Regions from separate parts of the Myroides albus genome, predicted to be linked through region 2. Evidence: riboswitches for the same ligand, from Rfam matches in the RefSeq annotation. Region 2 holds a riboswitch; the other holds the start of a gene.
What was found. Region 2 has a riboswitch for thiamine pyrophosphate ahead of thiM (hydroxyethylthiazole kinase). Riboswitches for the same ligand answer to the same signal wherever they lie in the genome.
Positions count from the first base shown of each region.

Region 1 (12,144 bases), 1.0 Mb from region 2:
TTATAAGAAATACTACACTACGCCGAATACAATTCACGTCACTAAGAAGATTAAGGAAAAAGGTTTAGTATTAGAGGATAGGATGCAGAGGTTAGCAAATAATGTAGCTATATTTCCCACTTCGTATTTTAGTCCTATATGTACAAAAACAGGTGTATGTCATTTAACAGATAATACCTTTACAATTCACCATTTTACTGGTTCGTGGCAAGGTGGTAAAAATCGCAAGGAATGGATAAAGTCTTTCTTTGGTTTGTAAATGAAAGAAGAGTGCCTATATTTGCAACATAAAATCTCAAAGGGGTGCCTTACGGCTGAGATCATACCCATAGAACCTGGGCGGGTAATGCTGCCAAGGGAGTAAACAACATTTCTTTGTTGTAATGGAATAAGTGTAATTATTAATCAATAGAAATAATTGCCCCTTTTATTTGTGAAAAATACTTTTTTTACGAATGAAAAATAAATTTTCAAAATCATTTTTAGTGTGTGGCCTTGCCATAAGTCTACCTGTATTTGGGGTGGCTCAAGAGAAAGTAGTAAATGATAGCATTCAGCATACTGCCTTGAATGAAATCGTGTTGTCAGCTACTCATATTGATGAGAAAACACCTATCGCTTTTACAAATGTTAGTAAACGTGAATTAAGCAAACGCAATTTGGGTCAAGATATCCCTTCATTGTTAGGTCTTTTGCCTTCTGTTGTTACAACTACTGATGCTGGTGCTGGTATAGGGTATTCAAGTTTTCGAGTTAGGGGGTCTGACGCTACTCGTGTCAATGTGACCTTGAATGGTATTCCTTATAACGATGGTGAGTCTCAAGGATCTTTCTGGGTGAATATGCCTGATTTTACTTCTTCTGTACAAAATATCCAATTGCAAAGAGGTGTTGGTACATCAACTAATGGAGCTGCTGCATTTGGTGCAAGTTTAAACCTTAATACAGATGAGTTTTCACATGAAGCTAATGGTGAAATTTCAAATAGCTTTGGTAGTTATAATACAAGGAAATCAACTGCTAAGTTTAGTACAGGGTTAATCAACAACAAATTTGAGTTGGCAGGTAGATTGTCTGATATGAAGTCAGATGGATATATCGATAGAGCCTCGGCAGATATGAAATCATACTTTTTACAAGGGGCTTATGTGGGTGAAACTACTATGATTAAAGCACTGGTTTTTGGAGGTAAGCAAAAAACGTATCAAGCGTGGAGTGGAGTTTATCAAGATGACCTTGATAAATACGGTAGACGTTATAACCCTGCAGGAAAGTATAAGGATGATAATGGAAACGAGCAGTTTTATAAGAATGAAACGGATAATTATATTCAAAAACACTATCAACTTCACTGGACTGAAAGATGGAACGACGCATGGTCTTCTAACGTCTCTTTACATTATACGAAGGGAGATGGTTATTACGAAAATTATAAAAAGAAGCAAGATTTAGAAAGTTATGGACTATCTCCTGTAATCGTTGATGGAAAGGATATTCGCGAGAGTGACTTGATAAGACGCAAACACTTGGATAATCACTTTTATGGAATGGTTTTCAATACTAAGTACGCTACGGATAAGCTTAGTGTAGTTTTAGGTGGGGGAGCGAATAAGTATGAAGGTGATCACTTTGGAGAAATACTATGGGTAAAGGAAGCGGTAAAGCATTCGTACAAACAGGAATATTATCGCGATGATGCTGTTAAAACAGATATGAATTTCTATGCTAAAGCAACTTGGCAATTTGTTGATAAGTGGAGTCTGTTTGGAGATATGCAGTATAGGAGGGTTACCTATGAAGCTAATGGAATTGAAACAGGGCTTGTAAATGACAAGTTTAACTTCTTTAATCCTAAAGGAGGAATAACTTACCAATTGGATAATCAGAATCAGTTTTACTTTTCTTATGCTCGTGCAAATAGAGAGCCGAATAGAAAAGATTATGAAGGACTTGGAAAGCCCAAAGCGGAGAAATTAAATGATTATGAATTAGGATGGCGTCACAAAGGAGAGAGAGCCTCAATCAATGTGAATGCTTATTTGATGGATTATAAAGATCAATTGATACTTACAGGAGAAATCAATGACGTAGGGGGGATGTTGAGAGCTAATAGTGGTGATAGTTATAGGCTTGGACTTGAGGTCGAAGCAAATGTAAAAGTCTTAGATAAAGTGTATTGGTCTCCGAGTTTAACTATAAGCACAAATAAGAATAAGAACTTTAAGACAAACATAGACGAACAATCAGTTAATTTAGGAACGACTAATATCGCTTTTTCTCCTGATTTTATAGCGTCGAATACACTGACTTATCTGCCTATAAAGGGTATGAGTGTTTCTTTGTTAACTAAGTTTGTAGGGGAGCAATATATGGCTAATATAGATGCTAAAGAGTCTAAGTTGGATTCCTATTTTATTAATGATTTAAATGCGACCTACGAGTTCCCTATTAAAGGATGGGTAAAGTCTATAGGGGTATCAGTTTTAGCAAATAATATTTTTAATGTCAAGTATATATCAAATGGATATTATGATACTGATTGGGGACCTGCTTATTATTCCCAAGCAGAGTTTAATATTTTAGGTGGGGTAACAATTAAGTTTTAAAACGCTGAAATAAGAGTTGTGGATTAATAAAAGAAAGAGGTTTAAAAAACCTCTTTTTTTATTAATATTTTACATAGATAACGTCTCCTTTTTTTTGGGTATCAGGATAAGCCTTTAAAGCATATTTAAGCTTAATTCCTACAGGTCTCCCCCAAGCTCCTGTAGCTATATCGTAAGAAACTTTCTCTCCATTATGCAGATGTGTTGCAGTACAATAGAAAAATGTTTTGCGAGTAGGGTCTTGAATAAGTATGGAAGAACCATCTGCTTGTATATGGTGATTGGGGCAAGTTAGTTCATAACTGTAATATTCATTCATTCCATTTGACGAGTAAATAGCTACACCTGAAATACCTGCTTGAGCTGACCGATCTACGTAGACTCCACCTGGATATCTTAAGTTATCAGCATAGGATAAGGGAATACTTAAACTTACATTCTGACTTGGTAGATAGGGATTTGAATTATTGATATCACTTTTTGAACAGCTTGTTATTAAGACTATTGTGGTAAAAAGCACTAATGTTTTTTTCATTGTCTAAATATTTGTAAAACAAATTTAATTATTTAACTTTGACAAAGTGTTGAAGGACACAGTTAATAACATAGAAACGTAAAAAAAATACAATATTGTAAGAAATCCCGTATTTATGGGATTTTTTCTATTTATATAAACCATTAATTATGAGTAAGATTTCGTATTATACTGCTGAAGGACTAAAGAAATTGAAAGACGAATTAGAGCAGTTAAAAAGTGTTGAGCGTCCGAAGGCTTCTCAAGCAATTGCTGAAGCTAGAGACAAGGGAGATTTATCGGAAAATGCGGAGTACGATGCAGCTAAGGAAGCACAAGGTTTATTGGAACTTAAAATTGCTAAATTAGAAGAAGTTGTTGCTAGTGCAAGATTAATTGATGAATCACAGTTAGATAATTCTAAAGTGTTAGTATTATCTAAGGTTAAGATCAAAAATCAGGCGAATGGAATGCAAATTACATATACATTAGTTGCAGAAAGTGAAGCTGATTTGAAAACTGGAAAGATATCTGTTACTTCACCTATAGGTAGAGGACTTTTAGGTAAGAGTGTAGGAGATGTTGCTGAAATTCAAGTTCCAAATGGAATTATGAAGTTTGAGATTCTTGAGATAGGTAGAGATTAATTAAAAAGATATTAATATGAGCTCAATATTTACAAAGATTATAAGTGGGGAGTTGCCTGCTTATAAAGTGGCAGAAGATGATAATTTCTTAGCTTTTTTGGACATTAATCCTAATGCTAAAGGTCATACTTTGTGTATTCCGAAGAAAGAAATAAATAAGATCTTTGACATGGATGAGGATCATTATTTAGAGCTAATGAAGTTTTCGAGAAAAGTGGCTATAGCTTTAGAAAAAGCGATACCATGTAAGCGAGTTGGTATGGCTGTTGTCGGTTTAGAAGTTCCTCATGTTCATGTGCATCTAATCCCTTTACAAGAAATGGATGATATGCGCTTTACTAAGAAGGAGAAATTAACTACAGCTGAATTCGAGCAAGTTACTGAAGCTATTAAAGCTGCCTTGTAAGGGAATTGAGTTTCTAATAAAAACAAAAAAGTCGATAAGAAATTATCGACTTTTTTGTTTTTTATATGTCAAGCAGAAAGTTGTGCCTTTGCCTACTTCTGAGTGATAAACTTTAATTTTTCCACTTTGAAATTGCTCTACTATTCTCTTGGTAAGTGATAGTCCTAATCCCCAACCTCTTTTCTTGGTTGTATAGCCTGGCTCAAATATTTTTGAGTGAAGTTTCTTTGGGATCCCACTACCCGTGTCCGTAATGAATATGTTTACAGTTTTGTTGTTATCCTGTATGAGAATGTCTAACTTACCTATACCTTTCATTGCATCAATGGCGTTTTTGATTAAGTTTTCAATTGTCCAACTGTGAAGCTCTTTGTTTAGAGGAATCATAATTGGGTAGTCAGGTAGGTTGATTGTATATTCAATTTGTTTAGAATTTCGAGGACTGAGATACTCAAAAGTCTTTCTTGTTTCTTCTACAATATCGTAGGGACTAAGTTGAGGTTTAGATCCTATTTTAGAAAAGCGATCAGCAATTGTTTGCAAGCGAGCTACATCCTTGTGAATTTCTGATGTAATCTGCTCATCTACGTTTTCAAGCTTCATTATTTCAATCCATCCGAGTAGCGAAGATAGTGGAGTTCCAATTTGATGCGCCGTTTCTTTGGCCATACCTGTCCAAAGCTTATTTTGCATAGCACTTCTATGGCTCCTATAAAAATTGAAGATAAGTACAGAGAAAAATAGAAATACTAAAACTAATGATATTGGATAGTATTTGAGTTTAGTTAATAGGGATGAGTTACCATAATATAAATATTGGATTTCATCACCTATTTTTACTTCCATCGGAGTATTTTGTGATTTTAATTTCTTTAAGTAATCCTGCGCTTTCTTAGGGTTGTTTACTATTCGTTCATCTACATTAATAAAGGATAATATACTGTCTTTTTCAGTAGTTTGTACAATTGGAATAGTCTTGTTCTCTGTCAGAATAAGAAGAGAGAGTCCTAAACTTGTATCGCTTAGTTTCGCATTGTATAATGTATTGGTCGTTTCCGCCCAGATGTTCATTTTAATACGTTCTTCTTCTTTGTACATTTGGAAGAAGGTATAAGTATTCCACAAAATTAGTACAAGAGTGAAAAAAGCTGCTGTTACAAGAAGCCAACGTATTATTTCCTTTTTGTTATTCAATTGCGTATTATTATTAGCGTATATAAAAGTATGTAAATTAAACGAGAAAGTTCTTTTAGAATTGTATCCTTATAAAATTTTCCCTTTCTAAAAGCTTTTGTAAATTTACTACTTTACAAAAATATAACATTATGAAGACTATAAAACCAAGTGATATTAGCGTAGTGGAACTACAGGGTTTCTTACAGAGTTCTGTTGGCCCTCGTCCTATTGCGTTAGCTAGTACTTTGGATGCTGATGATAAGCCTAATCTTTCCCCTTTTAGCTTCTTTAATTTGTTTAGCGCTAATCCTCCTATTTTGGTATTTTCACCTTCGAGAAGGGTAAGGGATAATACATGTAAGCATACATTGTTCAATGTACAAGCGACAATGCAAGTAGTTATAAATGTCGTGACATATGATATGGTACAGCAAACTTCTTTGTCAAGTACTGAGTATAAGGATGGTGTTAATGAATTTATTAAGGCAGGTTTTACCATGATTCCATCGGACGAGGTTAGGCCATTTAGAGTTAAAGAAAGCCCAGTGCAGTTTGAATGCATTGTGCAAGAGGTAATTGGTTTAGGAAATGAGGGAGGAGCTGGTAATTTAGTGATTTGTGAAGTTGTCAAAATGCACATTGATGAGGGTATCCTGACTAGTGATGGGAAAATAGATCAAACTAAATTAGACTTAGTTTCTCGCATGGGGGGCAATTGGTACTCACGAGCTAATGAGGGGATGTTTGAAGTAGAAAAACCTTTGACTACATTGGGAGTAGGAGTTGATGTTATACCACGCGATGCTTTGGATAGTGGTGTTTTTAATGGAAATGACTTGGGGATTTTAGGCAATGTAGAGCACTTGCCAAGTGAAGAAGATATTTTGAAATTCGTAGAGTCAAATAATGAATTAAGTGATATCTTGCAAGGTGGAAATGTAAATGATAAATTTGCATTGGCTAAAAAGTATTTAGAAGAAAATAATGTACCTTTGGCTTGGAAAACCATACTGGCAAAATAGTTAATAAAAAACGAGGAAAATATTTATACAATGGAAGTTACAGGAAGAATCAAATTGATTGGACATATTCAAGATATTAGTTCAAGTTTTAGAAAAAGAGAGGTTGTCGTAACAACAGATGAGCAGTATCCACAACATATTATGATTGAGTTTACTCAAGATAGAGTTAGTTTGTTAGATACATTTCAAGTTGGAGAACCTGTTCGTGTTTCAATTAATTTGAGAGGAAGAGAATGGGTTAGCCCACAAGGTGAAACGAGATACTTCAATACAATTCAAGGATGGAGAATTGAGAAAGCTGCTGCTGGACAACCGGGTCCTGATATGCAACAAATGCCTAATCAAGGATTTGGTGGTAATAATATGAACCAAGGTGGTTTTGGAAACCAAGGTCAACAGAACCAGGGATTCCAACAACAGCAAACACAACAAGGTGGTTTTAACCAAAGTAATGACGGTTCTCAGTTTAACAATCAACAAGGTGGGTTTAATAATCAAGCTCAACAAGGTCAAGGTTTCCAACAGCAACAAACGCAACAAGGTGGTTTTAATCAAGGAAACCAAGGAATGTATGCTCAGAATCAAGGTCAAAACCAATTTAATCAATTTGGACAACAGAATACAGGAAATCAGTTTCCGCCTGCTTCAAGCTATAATGAAGAGGAACACGATGATTTACCTTTTTAATTAAAATAGAAAGTCCCTGAGTTAACCTTAGGGACTTTTTTTACCTTTTTTTAAATGATTACTCTCTTAAATGAACATTACCTAAGTTTTCCAGATGTTGATCAAGCCCATGAATCAGGCATACTTGCCTTAGGTGGAGACCTTTCTCCAGAAAGATTGGTGTTGGCTTATAACTCTGGTATTTTCCCTTGGTTTGAAGACGGTGAACCTATTACTTGGTGGGCACCTAACCCGCGTATGGTTTTGTTTTTTGATAATTTAATCATTTCTAAGAGCATGCGTAATGTCTTGAATAGAGGTTCATTTCGCATTACCATGAATACTTGCTTTAGAGAGGTAATCACGAATTGTCAAAGTATTAAACGCGTAGGGCAAAATGGTACCTGGATTACGGATGATATGATTGAGTCTTATTGTACTTTACACGAGATGGGAATTGCTAAATCTTTTGAGGTTTGGCAGGATGGCAATTTGGTTGGTGGGTTATATGGAATTGATTTAGGCCATATCTTTTGTGGAGAGAGTATGTTTTCGAAGGTTTCTAACGCAAGTAAGGTTGCTTTTATTTACTTAAGTCAATATCTCCAGTCAATGGGATATAAACTGTTAGATTGTCAAGTTTATAATGATCATTTGAGCAGTTTAGGCGCAATAGAAATTCCAAGAGATGTTTTTATGGAATACTTACTTCAAGGTTAGTCCTTTTTCTCAATTGCTTTCTTCATTCTGTTGATAAGTATTAGTTTTTATACCTTTTTTCTTTTTTTGTTGATAACTAATATGTTTGTGCTTTATTAGTGTTGATAACTACTTTATATCTGTTGATAAGTGCTCATATAAGCCCTATGAAATGTTGATAACTCTTTATTCGTGTTTATAAATTCCCTTTTTATTGTTTATAACTGAAGTATTGATGTTAATAAGTTAAGAGGTTAGATCTCACAGGAGAGCTATTCTTTTGTGTAAAATAATTCCCCTGTGAAATTCTTACTCATGTCTTAGAGGTATAGTTCCTTTCCCATTTCTATAAATTCTTCTGACTTTTCTCGCATTCCTTGCTCTGCTGTATCTCTAATCTCTTGTGATATTTTCATAGAGCAGAACTTAGGTCCACACATTGAACAGAAGTGAGCTACCTTTGCACCATCTGCTGGTAGAGTCTCGTCGTGAAATTCTCTTGCCGTATCAGGATCTAGTGATAAGTTGAATTGATCTTCCCATCGAAACTCAAAGCGTGCTTTACTTAACGCATTATCTCTGTATTGTGCTCCTGGATGCCCTTTGGCTAAGTCTGCGGCGTGTGCAGCAAGTTTATAGGTAATTACTCCATCTTTTACGTCTTTTTTGTTCGGTAGTCCTAAGTGTTCTTTGGGAGTAACATAACACAGCATGGCTGTTCCATACCAACCGATCATTGCCGCTCCAATGGCTGAAGTGATGTGATCATATCCTGGTGCAATATCTGTAGTTAATGGTCCTAATGTATAAAAGGGTGCTTCTCCACAATCGCGTAATTGCTTTTCCATGTTTTCTTTAATCATGTGCATAGGTACATGTCCTGGTCCTTCTATCATGACTTGTACATCGTGTTTCCAAGCGATTTTGGCTAATTCTCCTAAGGTTTCTAATTCTGCAAATTGTGCTGCATCATTAGCATCAGCAATTGAACCTGGCCTTAAACCATCCCCTAAGGAGAAAGCGATATCGTACTTTTTCATGATCTCGCAGATTTCTTCAAAATGGGTATATAGAAAATTCTCCTTATGGTGAAACAAACACCACTTCGCCATTATAGATCCTCCGCGGGACACTATACCTGTCACTCGATTAGCAGTGAGGTGTATGTAGCGCAGTAGTACCCCTGCATGAATGGTGAAATAGGACACGCCTTGTTCAGCTTGTTCGATTAGGGTATCTTTGAATATTTCCCAAGTTAGATCTTCTGCTATCCCTTTTACTTTTTCTAAGGCTTGATAAATTGGTACTGTACCTATAGGGACAGGTGAGTTGCGTATTATCCACTCTCTTGTTTCGTGAATGTTTTTACCTGTTGATAAGTCCATTATGGTGTCCGCACCCCAACGACAAGCCCATACTGCTTTCTCTACTTCTTCTTCTATAGAAGATGTAACTGCGCTATTTCCAATGTTTGCATTGATTTTTACTAAGAAGTTACGACCAATAATCATGGGTTCACTCTCTGGGTGATTGATATTGTTTGGAATGATAGCGCGTCCACTTGCTATTTCTTCACGGACAAATTCTGGAGTAATAAAATTTTTAGGAGTATTAGCGCCAAAGCTATTGCCTTGATGCTGCTGCTTCATAGCTGAGGTAGCTTTGTTTAGCTGTTCTATTCTTTGGTTTTCTCTGATAGCTACGTATTCCATCTCAGGTGTGATTATTCCCTGTTTAGCATAGAATAATTGAGTTACGTTAGCTCCTTCTTTAGCCACTTTAGGGTTGTGTCTAAATTCGAAGCGCAAATGATTGAGTTTTTCATCTGCCAATCTTGCTTTGCCGTACTCTGAAGTGATTGATCTTAGAATATCTACATCCTCTCTGTCTATGATCCACTGTTCTCTTAGGCGTGGTATTCCTTGGCGGATATCGATTGTAATGTTTGGATCTGTGTAAGGGCCAGAAGTGTCGTATACTGTGACGGGAGGATTGTGTTCTGTGGTTCCATTGGAGAGTTTAGTGTCGCTTAGTGAGATTTCTCTCATTGCTACTTGAATAGGGTAGATTGTTCCCTTGATATACACTTTTCTTGAGTTGGGAAAAGGCGTTTGTGAAATGCTGTGTTGTTCCATTGTCTTATTTAGTTTAATGAGTAAATACTTGTTAGATTGAATGGAACCACTTGATTGTAGTACGTGTGATTATTTGGTATATCCTTACTTATAGACAATTGCTGCGTTGGTGAGATAGTATTGACGTTAGTAGTCTTATTGACCTTTACAATTCTCTGTCTTTGTATTGCAGTAAGGCTTACAATAAACTGTTTACAAGTGAATCGTTTGTAGCAGAAAAACGGTACGCTGTGTTTATAGATTTTAAGTTCCATTCCTTTTGTTCTTATGAGATATAACTTTAGGAATGGCTACAAGAAGGCACGGTCGTACCTATTTAATGAAGTCATCTTACTTTTCCCTACGCTAGTATTAACCAGATCAGGTTCAAAGGGTGAAGTCTCAGCCTACAATTTGTGTAGACACCCCTAAAGCTTGAGGCAAATATAGCCATTAATCATTAGCAAACAAATTACCCGCTTGTTCCTCATCGGCCAAATAAAAAACGCTGAGAACTAATCTCAGCGTTTCTATTTATATTTTTTCTGCATAAAGAATATAGTATCTTGGAGTAAACCACCTCAAGAGAGGTCTGATACCTAACTTTTTGATTGGGTGTGTCCACATATCTCTATCGATGATCTTATATCCAGCTTTTTGTACAAGCCAATCTAATTGCCAAGATTCAAATTCGTGATAATGTCTGTCTAACATATCCGTTTTACTTCTATAGGCAGTGCTAAACCACAATCTCAACGGAACTGATATTACAATTTTATTAGCCTTACATGATTTAAGTACTGTATAAGGATTTAGTAAGTGTTCTAAAATTTCAAAAGCCGTTAAGACTTCGTAATCTCCATTTGTTAAAGCACTCTGATCTTCATCTAAATCTTCTCCGGTGGTATTGGTAACTTTGAATCCATCTTCTTGCATAATTTTAGAAAGTGGATTAACTACCCCTAAGTCTAGAATGGTTGAGTCTTTCGCAATATGTTTATTGACAAACTCCATTGTCTTTCTAAATCTCTTACTTGGATATGTTTTTTCGTACATGGTATTTTAAACGAACTGAATTGTATTAAGCTTCTGCTGGTATAGTTTTACTTTTCGATATTTTGTTTACGATTATAGCGATAGCTCCATCTCCCATAACATTACATGCTGTTCCAAAACTATCCATAGCGATATAAAGTGCAATCATTAAACTTTGTTGCTCCATATCGAATCCCAAGATAGAGGCTAATACTCCTAATGAAGCCATAATAGCACCTCCTGGTACTCCTGGTGCAGCTACCATAGTGATTCCCAACATAAAAATAAATCCAACCATGAGGGTAAAATCAACTGTTTGACCTTGTACCAACATCAATGCAATAGCACATGCAACTATCTTCAAGGTACTTCCAGCTAAGTGAATGGTTGCACATAGAGGTACTGTAAATCCTCCAATTTTTGGATCGACATTATTTTTTATTGTCTGCTCTAATGTAATTGGAATTGTTGCAGCAGAAGATTGTGTTCCTAAAGCAGTGAAGTAGGCGGGTAGCATATTCTTCATCAGCATGAAAGGATTTTGCTTACTTATTGTACCTGCAATTACATATTGGAATACTAATACAAAGACGTGCAGGATAAAGATCACTCCGATTATTTTTACAAACGTATCCAGTACAACGAATACTTGACCGTTATAAGTCATATTCAAGAATATACCGAATATAAACAGCGGTAAGAAGGGAATGATTGCTTTATTGATAACAGACATAATGATGCTCTGAAAATCGTTAAAAACACCCTCTAAATACGTGAAATTACCTTTTGATATTCCTATTCCTAACAGAAAAGAGATAACGAGAGCACTCATAACGTCAAACATGGGGGGCATAGCGATATCAAAATAAGATTCCAAGTTTTTAGTAGATTCTGTAATATTGCCCAGCTGTTCAGTGGCTAAAATATTAGGGAAAGTAGTAATACTTACTCCATAGGAGATAAATCCAGCGAATAGCGTAGAGCTATAAGCAATGGCGGTGGTAATTAATAAAAGTTTACCGGCATTTTTACCAATATTTCCAATTGCTGGTACTATTAGACCAATGATGATCAGGGGAACAATAAATTTTAAAAATCCTCCGAAAACACTATTAAAAGTGCTGAATATTCTCCCAATTGATTCTGGGAGGCGGTTACCTAACACGCTACCTAACACGATAGCAATAATAATCTGTATTAATAGGTTGTTTTTTAAAAATTTCATAATAAAAACTAGTTGTGCTGGGTAAAAGTAATAA
Region 1 is NZ_CP102754.1:1,887,010-1,899,153, forward strand. It holds gene NWE55_RS08660 (glycosyltransferase family 32 protein) at 1-259, shown strand, start outside; gene NWE55_RS08665 (TonB-dependent receptor) at 456-2,606, shown strand; gene NWE55_RS08670 (hypothetical protein) at 2,668-3,141, opposite strand; gene greA (transcription elongation factor GreA) at 3,291-3,767, shown strand; gene NWE55_RS08680 (HIT family protein) at 3,784-4,173, shown strand; gene NWE55_RS08685 (sensor histidine kinase) at 4,216-5,367, opposite strand; gene NWE55_RS08690 (flavin reductase family protein) at 5,499-6,371, shown strand; gene NWE55_RS08695 (DUF3127 domain-containing protein) at 6,402-7,058, shown strand; gene aat (leucyl/phenylalanyl-tRNA--protein transferase) at 7,113-7,757, shown strand; gene thiC (phosphomethylpyrimidine synthase ThiC) at 8,057-9,871, opposite strand; gene NWE55_RS08710 (hypothetical protein) at 9,880-10,125, opposite strand; TPP riboswitch at 10,192-10,290, opposite strand; gene NWE55_RS08715 (class I SAM-dependent methyltransferase) at 10,385-10,864, opposite strand; gene NWE55_RS08720 (dicarboxylate/amino acid:cation symporter) at 10,932-12,110, opposite strand.
Region 1: linked by a shared signal. The riboswitch ahead of NWE55_RS08710 (hypothetical protein) and the one ahead of thiM (hydroxyethylthiazole kinase) in region 2 are both predicted to bind thiamine pyrophosphate.

Region 2 (12,144 bases):
GTTTCTATGGTTTACTGATATAGAATCACAGGGGCTACATTATGTTGAATCAAGTGAACTTGCCTTAGTTACTGATACAGTTTTACTTCTGACTCCTAATCAAGTTCACAAATTTGATAAGGTTAAAGTCAAGGGATATGTTTTTCAGTTCTCCAAAGAGTATTTTATTGATTTGTTAGGAGCTGCTCATCCATTTTGTTTTTCTGCTAACTACTTTTGTGCTATTTTAAGTGATGTATTAAAAAATCACTTGGAACTGTTAGTGCAATTAATTGAACAGGAGTACAGTGATAAGCGTAGAGGAGATTTGCTAAGCTTTTACTTTAAAGCATTATTTGTTCACATAACAGATGTTTTTGTATCAAGAGAATTCGAAAATCAAGTTTTAGATAAAACATTGGTTGATTTTGTACTAAAATTAGTGGATAAAAATTACAAAACACAAAAACAACTGTCTTTTTACAGCAATCACTTAGCAGTGAATCAAAGGACTTTGAATAAGGTGATGCTCGAACATACAGGTGTGAGTTTAAAGCAGTTTATTTACAATCGCATTATTTTGGAGGCCAAACGTCTCTTGTACACAAACGATTTACTTATCAAAGAGATTGCGTTTGAACTTGGGTTTAAGGATGTGGCTCATTTTAATAAAGTCTTTCAAAAACAAGTGGGAATGTCCCCTTTGGATTTTCGAAAAGCTTATCAAAACCAGTTTATACAATAGGTTTACCTATTTTGACAATTTTCCCCTTACTGTACTTAGTAGTTTTGCCCGTAAATATTAAACAAATGGGAGTTAGAAACTACATCACCTTATTTTTATTGTCTTTTAGTGCATTTATTATCGTTAGTACTGAGTTTGCCCCTTTGGGGGTTATGTCATTAATGGGAGAATCCTTAGGGGCAAGTGAATCCGAAATAGGAGTAAGTGTGACTATATATGCTTGGATAGGAACTTTGGTAGCTCTTGTGACTCCAATGTTTTTGGCAGGGATAAATCGCAGAGTATTGTTGGCAGTATTATTGGGTTTGATTGCTTTGGCTAATTATATAACTTCTATAGCAGATCACACCTTCTATTTGTATTTAGCACGGGTTATAGGAGGAATAGCCAATGGAGCGTTTTTAGCTTTCTTGGCTATTACAGCTACGAGTATTGTCAAGGATGAAGTCAAAGCAAAAGCCACAGCAATCGCTTTTTTAGGAGTGTCTTTTGCCAGTGCTTTCTGTATAGTTATTGTCAATTTTTTAAGTACTTATCTTTTGTGGCAAACTATTTATAATATTTTGAGTTTATCAGCTTTTGCGTGTGGTATATTGCTATTAGTTTTTGTTCCTACTTTAAGAGAACATAGTTCATCAAAAGGCTTTGCTTTGTTCAAGAAGACATTTGAGAATAAAGATGTAGTAGCAATCTTATTAATAAGTGTGTGTTGTATCACAGCCCATTTCTCTATTTACTCATTTGTTCAGCCATGGCTTGCAAATACATTGGCATTGGAGGAATCAAGTGTTTCTTTACTTTTGTTGTGTTTTGGAGTAGCAGGTTTTTTATCCAATACGTTACTCACGCGCTACATTGAAGAGTATTTGTCTAAAATTGTGTTGTACGCCATTGCTTTAACAGCTATGTGTTTATTGCTCTTTAGTGTATTTGGAATCAAAGGATATACCCTTGTATTATACCCTTTGTTTGTAATATGGGGAGGTTGTGTTTCGAGTTTAATTGTTTGTTTTCAGGCACTTGTAATAAAACTTGCAAAACAAGAGGCAGGTAATGCCGTTGCAATTTATGTGTCTTGTTTTAATGGAGCTATAGGTTTAGGGGCCTTACTTGGTGGGCTACTATTGCAGTGGTTTGGTATTTATATCTTGATGCTGATTAACGGTGTAATAGTCCTGATTGCTTGTTACCAATATTTCAAGCGATTTATTAAAGGGGGTGTTAATGGTTAAAAATTAGCATGTGTTCAATTTTAACTGTATGTTTGTAGCAAGACTGTTAGGGGTGCTTTAAAAAGCTGAGATTATACCCTATAACCTGATATGTTGTAATTGACATCGGAGGGAAACGGATTGTACTATAAAAAAGACAAGCTATAAGGGTATTATACTTATAGATAGACGTTATTATATACCATAAGACCGTTTTGCACGATGCAAAGCGGTCTTTTTTTTGTTATTAATCAAACACAATTAAATATGAATGCACAATTAAGTAGTCTTATCGAAGACTTAGATAAAGTAAGACAACACTCTCCATTGGTACACAATATTACCAATGATGTAGTGATGAACAATACAGCTAATGCCTTACTTGCAATTGGGGCATCACCTGTGATGGCTCATGCAATAGAGGAAGTGGAGGACATGGTAAGTATTGCTTCTGCACTTGTTCTAAATATTGGAACTTTAGATTCCAGTAAAGTAAAGGCAATGTTGTTGGCAGCAAATAAAGCAAAACAATTAAATACGCCTATTGTATTTGATCCTGTTGGCGTTGGAGCTACTGCATATCGAAATACAGTGGCAGAGCAAATATTGCAACAATGTAAACCTACTATTATAAGGGGAAATGCCTCTGAAATCATGGCTTTGGCCAAAGTTAATACCAAGACAAAAGGCGTTGATAGCACAGTATCATCTGATAGTGCTATTGATTTGGCAAAGCAGTTGGCGAAGTCATACGCTTGTGTGGTTGTGGTAAGCGGAGAGATTGACTATATCACAGATGGTAAAGAAATCTTAGAAGTAAAAAACGGTCATACGCTCATGCAGCGAGTAACTGGTATGGGGTGTTCAGCTACTGCTCTTATAGGTGCATTTGTAGCTGTGAATAATGATGTGTTAAAGGCCGCTTACAACGCAATGGTTGTTATGGGGATTGCAGGGGAACTCGCAGCAGCAAATGCTAGTGGTAATGGTAGTATGCAAGTGAATTTCTTAGATGAACTTTACAAGATAGATCAGGCAATAATTAAAATGTATTTCAAGGCATGAGGCAATTGGATTTAAGTCTTTATTTGGTGACAGACAGGGAATGTGCTTTAGGTAGAGATATTGTGGATATTGTCGAGCAAGCTGTTCAAGGAGGAGTAACTATAGTGCAACTCAGAGAAAAACAATGTGATACAAAACAATTTTACAATATAGCAGTAAGACTCAAAGAGTGTTTAAAACCGTATGATGTTCCTTTGATTATCAATGATCGCGTAGATATAGCTTTAGCTTGTGATGCGCAAGGGGTACACATTGGTCAATCAGATATGCCTTATCAAGTAGTTAGAAGATTGTTGGGACCAGATAAAATCATAGGTCTCTCTGTTTCTAATGCTCAGCAGCTTGAATATGCCAATACTTTAGATGTTGATTATATTGGACTTTCTCCTGTATTTGATACTACTACAAAGAAAGATACGTCAAAGGCAATTGGAATTGAAGGGGTAAGGGATTTTTCAAGAAAATCAAAACACTTAAGTGTGGGAATTGGAGGAATCAATGTCAGTAATGCAGAGCAAGTAATACATGCTGGAGCTGATGGTATTTCACTTGTTTCGGCAATCATTTCAGCAGATAAACCCAAATTAGCAGCTGCGGAACTTTTAAATATAGTCAAACAAACAAAAAACAATATGTAATTATGAAATGGAGTGAAAGAGCTTGGCAAGCAAGCCAAGAGGTTAATCAAGCAATTTTTAGTATGCCATTTATCACTGAGTTGATGCAGGGGACTTTAGCTAAAGAAAAATTTGTACAGTATATTCAACAAGATGCGTTGTATCTAGCTCGCTATGGCAAAGTTCTGGCGGCTCTGGCTGTAAAACTTGACAAAGTGGAGCATACAGAGGCCTTCTTGGGATTTGCTAAAGACACAATGATGGTAGAGAAGATACTACATGAATCTTATGTAGGAGAGCTAAAGGATTTATCGGAGCTAAAGGCCTCACCTGGATGTATGTTATATACCAACTACTTGGAAAGGCAAATTGCTCATGCTCCTTTGGAAGTTGCTTTAGCTGCAGTATTGCCTTGTTTTTGGATTTATAAAGAGGTGGGAGATTATATTTTGGAAAACCAAACTACATCAGATAATCCCTATCAAGATTGGATTAATACTTATGGGGGAGAAGAATTTGGATCAGCAGTTAAAAAAGCCATTAGCATTTGCGATGAAATTGCAGAGCAAACCACCGGGCAGCGCCAAGAGGAAATGACTGCTGCTTTTGTGATGTGTAGTAAGCTGGAGTGGATTTTTTGGGATAGTGCTTATCGTTTAGAGAAATGGCCAATTTAATCAAGCAAACGTATGAAAAAGAAATATCATATTGCGATGACTATCGCAGGAAGTGATCCCAGTGGTGGGGCGGGGATCCAAGCAGATTTAAAAGCTTTCTCAGCTTGTGGCTGTTATGGTGCTAGTGCTATTGTAGCTGTAGTAGATGAGAATACAGTGGGAGTAACTGGTGTACACCCTGTTCCGGTAGATTTTGTTACAGGTCAGATAAAATCAGTATTGGATGATATTGGAAGCGATGCTATAAAAATAGGAATGTTGCATTCTAAAGAGTTAATTATAGCTATTAGGGATACATTAATCGGATATAATTATACCAACATCGTTTTGGATCCAGTCATGGTTGCAACCTCTGGTGATAAACTTTTACAAGACGAGGCTATACAAACTTTAAAAGACGAGTTAATTCCCTATGTAAGGGTTATTACACCTAATATTCCAGAGGCCGAAATACTACTTAACAGACGTATAGAGAAACAAGAAGATTTGCCTGATTTTGCACGGGAATTATCCATGAATCGACAGGTTTCTGTTTTACTTAAAGCTGGTCATCTTTCGGATGATGTATTAACTGATGTGTTTTACAATGCCGAAACTGATGAACTCTTAGCGTTGAGTTCACCTCGAATTTACACGAACAATACCCATGGAACAGGCTGTACTTTTTCCTCTGCTTTAGCTGCTTACTTAGCTAAAGGTGAAAGCTTGAATCAGGCCGTGCGACTGGCTAAAGCTTATATGGAAAGAGTGATACAAGCAGGAGCAGAATACGAGATAGGAAAAGGACATGGACCAGTTCATCATTTTGTTGATTTCTGGTAATTAACGCATACCACTATAAATAATAAAATTGTAAAAAGACAGGAGTTTGCAAAAGTAAGCTCCTGTTTTTTTAATAAACGAATCAAATAATGTATTTCGAATGTAAAAAGAATTCACTTTTTTAAGATCAAAAACTGGGTAAATAGGAAGAAGTGATAAGAAAATCGTTGGAAACTATATTTTCTTGATAGATATTTGCGTATTGTATTGTTATTAACTAAATATCTAACTCTTATGTTTATACGCAAAATAATTATAGCTGTTATAGCAGTGTTGTTATCTACTGTAGTAGGGGTAAAAGCACAAGAATCACCTGTGCTATCCAAGGGAAGTTTACCTTTAGTACTTGAGTCATTAGTGGGAAATCGCGGAGGTTTTTTTGAAGTTGTAATTAACAAAAAGTTTGAATCTGTCCCTAAGTTAGGACTTTTTAGCGTCTCTAATTTAGTAGCGGAATTTGACAAGAAAGACTTTGATGATGTAATGAGTCAAGGGTATTTAACTTATAATGTAGTGAGAGGTTTAGACATTATGGGAGGATATTTCTATACAGATGTGACTGGACTTAGAGCTTCAGCAGCTTTATCTTATACAAAAGCCAATGCAGAGTATACATTTAATATTAATCCTCGTATAGATTTGCAAAGTAATCCTATACAAGAAACAGCTTTGTTTGTAGAGTACAAACCTGTGATTGATACAAACTGGAAGTACTATTATCGACTTCAAGGACTTTATGGTTTTACACCAGATAATGGTGACCACGCTCGTAGTTATATCAAATTAAGAGCTGGAGTTACGTATAAAGAAGTTGACTTTGGTTTGGCCAGTAATTTTGATTGGTACGGACCAGACAAGGATAATTATAACAATATTGGTGTTTTTGTATCAGCTCGCTTGTATTAGTTATTGATTCTCTTTCTTAATGTAGTTCAAGTGTATCTATATGTTTGAGCTACTATCTTTGGCATAACAAAAAGATTAATAATATTTATTATCAAGATTATGACAAACGCAATATGGAATATAGATCCTACTCATTCTGAAATTGGATTTAAAGTAAAACACATGATGTTTACTAATGTATCAGGAAAATTTAATGAATTTACCTCTACTATTGAAAGCAAGTCCGATAACTTTGAAGATTCGTTGATTGCTTTTAATGCAAAAGTTGATTCAGTTGATACCAATAATACAGAAAGAGATAACCATTTAAAAAGTGCAGATTTTTTTGAAACCGATAAGTTTAAGGAGATTAAGTTTACTTCTACAGAAATAGAGAAAGTAGCTGATACTACATTTAAAGTAACGGGCCTTTTGACTATTAAAGGTGTGTCTAAATCAGTTAGTTTTGATGCTGAGTATAGTGGTGTCTTAACTGATCCTTGGGGTAATACGAAAATCGGTTTATCACTAAAGGGAAAGATTAATCGCAAAGAATTTGGTTTAACTTGGAATGCCGCTTTAGAAACAGGAGGTGTTTTGGTGGCAGAGGATATCAAATTATTTGCAGAAGTACAATTTGCAAAGGCATAAATCTTTAATTTAAGTATCCATTTTGGATATAAAACATAAAAAAATCAAATATTTTAATTAAAAAAAAGGGTGTTTTACGATGTAAAATGCCCTTTTTTAGTAGTAAAAGGTGTAATGTTTTAAAAAAAACGGCTTTAATACCACCTTTTCATAGGGAGTTATAGGCTAATGAGAAAAAAAAGTAAAAAAAATATTTGACTTCTTCACTTTTCTTGTTCTTCCACTACGGACTTTTGCCCTTTCATGTAATTTATAATAATCTACCTACTTTATTGAGATTTGTATTTTTTAATTTAAAATTTGTATCAAAATATGAATCGTTTTACTGTTGTTTTTGAAAATACTCAACTTTTTTTATATATCTTTTTGTAAGTCTTCTTTTATAATTTATGAAATTATATCTAATAAAAACATGATAAATTACCATATTTTTAATTTTCAATATGTTTTACCTTTGAATCAATAAAAGATTTTGGAACTGTTTTTGTAAGTACTATATCAAAATACATTATTTGATTTTTTTATAGCTACTTGATTAGAAGCTTTTAAATGTAAAGTAACTTATCAATCAATATAAAATAGTTATCTAATATGTTTTTTATAATTTTTAATAAATAACTTCAAAATAGTATAATATGAAAGATACTAGAAGAGAGCATGATTTCTTAGGAGAATTAGATATTCCTAACGACAAATATTATGGGGTACAAACCTATAGAGCTATTGAAAATTTTAATATAACAGGAATTACCCTTGTTAAAGAAAGAGACCTTATTAAGGCTCTTGGATGGGTAAAAAAAGCTGCAGCATTAGCAAATAAGGATTGTGGGGTATTGAAGCCTGAAATCGCAGATGCTATTTGTTTTGCATGTGATCAGGTTGTATCGGGAAAATACGACGATCAGTTTGTAAGTGATTTGATTCAAGGTGGAGCAGGTACCTCTGTTAACATGAATGCAAATGAGGTAATTGCCAATATCGCCCTTGAGCATTTAGGTCATAAAAAAGGAGAGTATCAGTTTGTACATCCAAACAATCACGTGAATTGTTCACAATCAACCAACGATGCATATCCTACTGCTTTTAGAATTGCATTATATTTAAAAATAGAGTCTTTTTGTGGATCTATGCAAAAAGTACAAAAGGCTTTTGCTGCTAAAGGTAAGGAGTTCGACAAGGTATTGAAAATGGGACGTACACAGTTACAAGATGCTGTTCCAATGACTTTAGGTCAAGAGTTTAATGCTTTTGCAACAACAGTTGGTGAGGATTACCTTAGATTAAAAGAAGCACAAAGTTTAATCTTGGAAGTTAATATGGGAGCTACAGCAATTGGTACAAAAGTAAATGCCCCAGAAGCTTATCCAGAATTATGTGTGAAATACTTGGCAAAAGAGACAGGACTTGCTTTAACACTTTCACCTGACTTGATTGAAGCAACAAGTGATACTGGTGCGTATGTTCAAATCATGGGAACTTTAAAAAGAGCAGCAGTTAAGATTTCTAAAATTTGTAACGATTTACGTTTATTGAGTTCAGGACCTCGTACAGGACTAAATGAGATTAATTTACCAGCACGTCAACCAGGATCTTCTATTATGCCTGGTAAAGTTAACCCTGTTATTCCAGAGGTGGTAAACCAAACTTGTTTTTATGTAATAGGTCAAGATTTAACTGTGACTATGGCCTCTGAAGCGGGACAATTACAGCTAAATGTAATGGAACCAGTAATCGGTTTCGCACTGTTTACTTCGTTGGAGTATTTGAAAAATGCTTTGGAAACTTTAGTTGACAAGTGTATCGTAGGAATTACGGCTAATGAAGCACATTGTGCGAATTTAGTTATGGGGAGTATAGGGATAGTTACACAATTAAATCCTATCTTAGGGTATGAAATTTGTGCGAGTGTAGCAGGTGAAGCATTGCTTTCTGGTAAGAATATCCATGAAATCGTAGTGGTAGAGCGCAAGTTAATTACACAAGAAAAATGGGATGAGATTTATTCATTAGAAAATTTAATACATCCAAAATTAATAAACTCTTAATAGTCTTTAAAACATGAAAAAGGTATTAGCAATCGTGTTTGGAGTAATGTTTACTTTCCAAATACAAGCACAAACTAAGGCAACTCAATCTGCAGATGCCCCACAATCAAGAGTAATTATTTTAGCAACTGGTGGAACAATCGCTGGTTCTGGAGAATCTTCTACTAAAGCTGCTTATACAGCTGGTAAAGTACCAGTAGATGACTTGTTAAATGCCGTTCCTCAAATTCACGACTTGGCAAAAGTAAAAGGAGAGCAAATCGCTCAAATTGGTAGTCAAGATATGAATATCGAAACTTGGTTAAAACTAAGTGAGCGTATCAATGAGATATTTGACAACAATGAAGCTGATGGTGTGGTAATTACTCACGGTACAGATACTCAAGAGGAAACTGCTTATTTCTTAGAATTAACTGTTCATTCAGATAAACCTGTTGTTCTTGTAGGGGCTATGCGTCCATCAACTGCAATGAGTCAAGATGGAAATAGAAACTTACTTGATGCAGTAATGGTTGCAGCATCTCCAAATAGTCAAGGTATTGGTGTGGTTACAGCAATGAATGAAGCTGTATTTGCAGCCAGAGATGTGACTAAAACAGTTACTACTAATATTGCTACTTTCCAATCAAGAAACTTTGGACCAATTGGTTTAATCTATGATGGTAAAGTAAGCTACTACTACAAATCACTTCGCTCTTCAGCGCCTAAATTCAACATTAAAGGATTGAAAAAATTACCTCAAGTAGAGATTATCTATGGTTATGCTGATGCAAGTGCAATTACTGTAAAAGCAGTACGCGATGCTAAAGTAGATGGTATTGTTTACGCTGGTATGGGGAATGGTAACTTCAACGCTCAAGTGGGAGCTGAATTAGAAGCAGCAGCAAAATCAGGAATCGCAGTATGTAGAGCAGCAAGAGCTGGTGCAGGACGCGTTACTTTATTCAATGAGGTAGACGACCAAGCTTTAGGATTTGTTGTAGCTGATGATCTGAATCCACAAAAAGCGCGTATTCTTTTAATGCTTGCTTTGACAAGAACAAAAGATGCTAACGCAATTCAAGATATTTTCTTTAAATACTAATAAAATCAGGGTATTACTATAACTACTTCTTTTACTCACTTTTATAAATAAGAGGTTTATAGTATTCTTTAAAATATTGAAAAAGGAGCAACAGATGTATCTCTTAAGAGAAGGCATGCTCCTTTTTTTATGCCCTTATTTAAGTGAAATTAAACTGACACAATATGTTGTTAATACAGTTTATTATATTGATAGCCATGATATTGATTGGCTCTCAGATGAAAGGAATAGGATTAGGTGTGATGGGAATGGTAGGGCTTATCATTTTTGTATTCTTCTTTGATATGCGCCCAGGAGATCCACCTATTGACGTGATGCTTGTGATTATGGCTATTGTTACAACAGCCGCAACTCTGCAAGCTTGTGGAGGATTAGATTATCTTGTGTATCTGGCTGAGAAAGTGATTCGAAGCAATCCTTCTAAAATAGTATTTATCGCTCCATTTACAGTGTATTTTTTCTGCTTGTTTGCAGGAACAGCTCACTTGTTATATTCGCTTCTACCCATTATATCTGAGGTGGCTGCTAAAAAGAGAATTAGACCAGAGAGACCACTTAGTGTTTCTGTTATTGCCTCTCACTTAGCAATTACTGGAAGTCCAATGAGTGCTGCTACTGCGGCTTTCGCTGGAGCGACTATATTGAATTACCAAGGAGCTTTAATTGATATAATGAAAATTTGTATTCCTGCTTGTATCATTGGAATCTTTGTTTCTTGTTTAGCTGTTTTGAAAAAGGGTAAAGAATTAAACGATGATCCAATCTTTCTTGAAAAGATGAAAGACCCTGCTTTCGCGGCGAGTTTGGACTCTAACGAGAATGGTAAACCAAAAGAAATACAAAAAGGTGCGAAACTATCTGTTATTATCTTTTCAATTGCAGTTCTTTTAATTGTACTAGCAGGAGCTTTTCCTGGAATACTACCTACGTTTGCCCCAGGTGAGGCAAGCTTGGTAATGAAAGCTACAGGTGAGATGCAAATGGTTGCTATTATTTGTATGGTAACTTTAACGGCTTCTGCAGCAATGCTTTTGTTGACTAAAACAAGTGCTGTTAAAGTAACACAAGTAAGTTTGTTTAGCTCTATGGCCACAGCCGTTGTTTCTGTTTTCGGTGTGGTGTGGATGAGCGCTACTTTTATGAGTCACAACTACGTTGAAATTCAAGGTTATTTGGAAGAGATTGTAACGATGTATCCTTGGACTTTTGCCATCGCTGTATTTGTATTAGGTGCATTGATGTTTAGCCAAGCTGCTACTACTAAAACCATGATGCCTTTGGGTATGGCTTTAGGATTGTCTAACCCTGCTTTGATTGCTATTTTCCCTGCTGTAAACGCCGATTTCGTTTTACCGGGATATCCAACGCTATTAGCGGCAATCAACTTTGACCGCACGGGAAGTACAAAGATTGGAAAGTTTGTAATTAATCACAGTTTTATGGTACCTGGTTTAGTAGCCATTGTCGTTGCGATCGCCGCCGGTTTCTTGATAGGTTCCATTGTAATATAAAGTTGAAAAATAATCATATCATGAAAAAATTATTATTATTAATGGCATTAATGGGGCAAGCCGTTGTGTTTGGTCAAGCCTTAGAGAAACAATCTGGCAATGATTCTATCTCTAAACCTATTATTCCAACAGAGAAGCAAAACTTATTGAAAAACGTTGATGTAATCTTTAATATGCGTTTTGGGTTGGATAATCAATTTTTAGACGGTAATCACACCGAGTCTAAATTTAATAATAACCAAGGTCGTTTAGAAATTAAAGGTAAGATACACGAGAAAGTGTTCTTTAGATTCAGAGATCGTTATACAAAAACAAAAGAACCAGGAAGTCGCGATAATTTTGCTCGTTCTACTGATATTGCATTTATCGGGGTAGATGTGACTCCAAATACACAAGTTACTTTAGGGAAAATGAGTGCTGATTGGGGAGGATACGAGTTTGATTTGAATCCAATTGATATCGTTGAATATAACGATATCTTGGAATATGCCGATAACTTCTTAACAGGGGTTGGTATTACCCATAAAGTAAATCCAAATCACACATTTGGTGTACAAGTTCTAAATGCGCGTAACAGTGATTTTGAAGATATTTACAAAGGAACTGTGCCAGTTGGAGTAGAAACATCAAAAACTGCAATGGCTTATATTACAAACTGGAGAGGTAGTTTCTTCGATGGTAAATTCGAGACTATTTACAGTTATAGTTATTTCCAAGAAGCTAAGAAAAAAGGAATGAATTATTATTCACTTGGTCACAAATATCAAGATAATAAACTTACTTTAATGTATGACTTTAAATACAGTAACGAGGGGCTTGATCGCAAAGGACTTGTTACAGGGATGTTAAACA
Region 2 is NZ_CP102754.1:2,912,270-2,924,413, forward strand. It holds gene NWE55_RS13135 (helix-turn-helix domain-containing protein) at 1-724, shown strand, start outside; gene NWE55_RS13140 (MFS transporter) at 790-1,956, shown strand; TPP riboswitch at 1,995-2,087, shown strand; gene thiM (hydroxyethylthiazole kinase) at 2,203-3,000, shown strand; gene thiE (thiamine phosphate synthase) at 2,997-3,638, shown strand; gene NWE55_RS13155 (TenA family protein) at 3,641-4,294, shown strand; gene thiD (bifunctional hydroxymethylpyrimidine kinase/phosphomethylpyrimidine kinase) at 4,307-5,116, shown strand; gene NWE55_RS13165 (hypothetical protein) at 5,351-6,022, shown strand; gene NWE55_RS13170 (YceI family protein) at 6,122-6,652, shown strand; gene aspA (aspartate ammonia-lyase) at 7,288-8,697, shown strand; gene NWE55_RS13180 (type II asparaginase) at 8,711-9,781, shown strand; gene NWE55_RS13185 (anaerobic C4-dicarboxylate transporter family protein) at 9,946-11,292, shown strand; gene NWE55_RS13190 (porin) at 11,313-12,144, shown strand, end outside.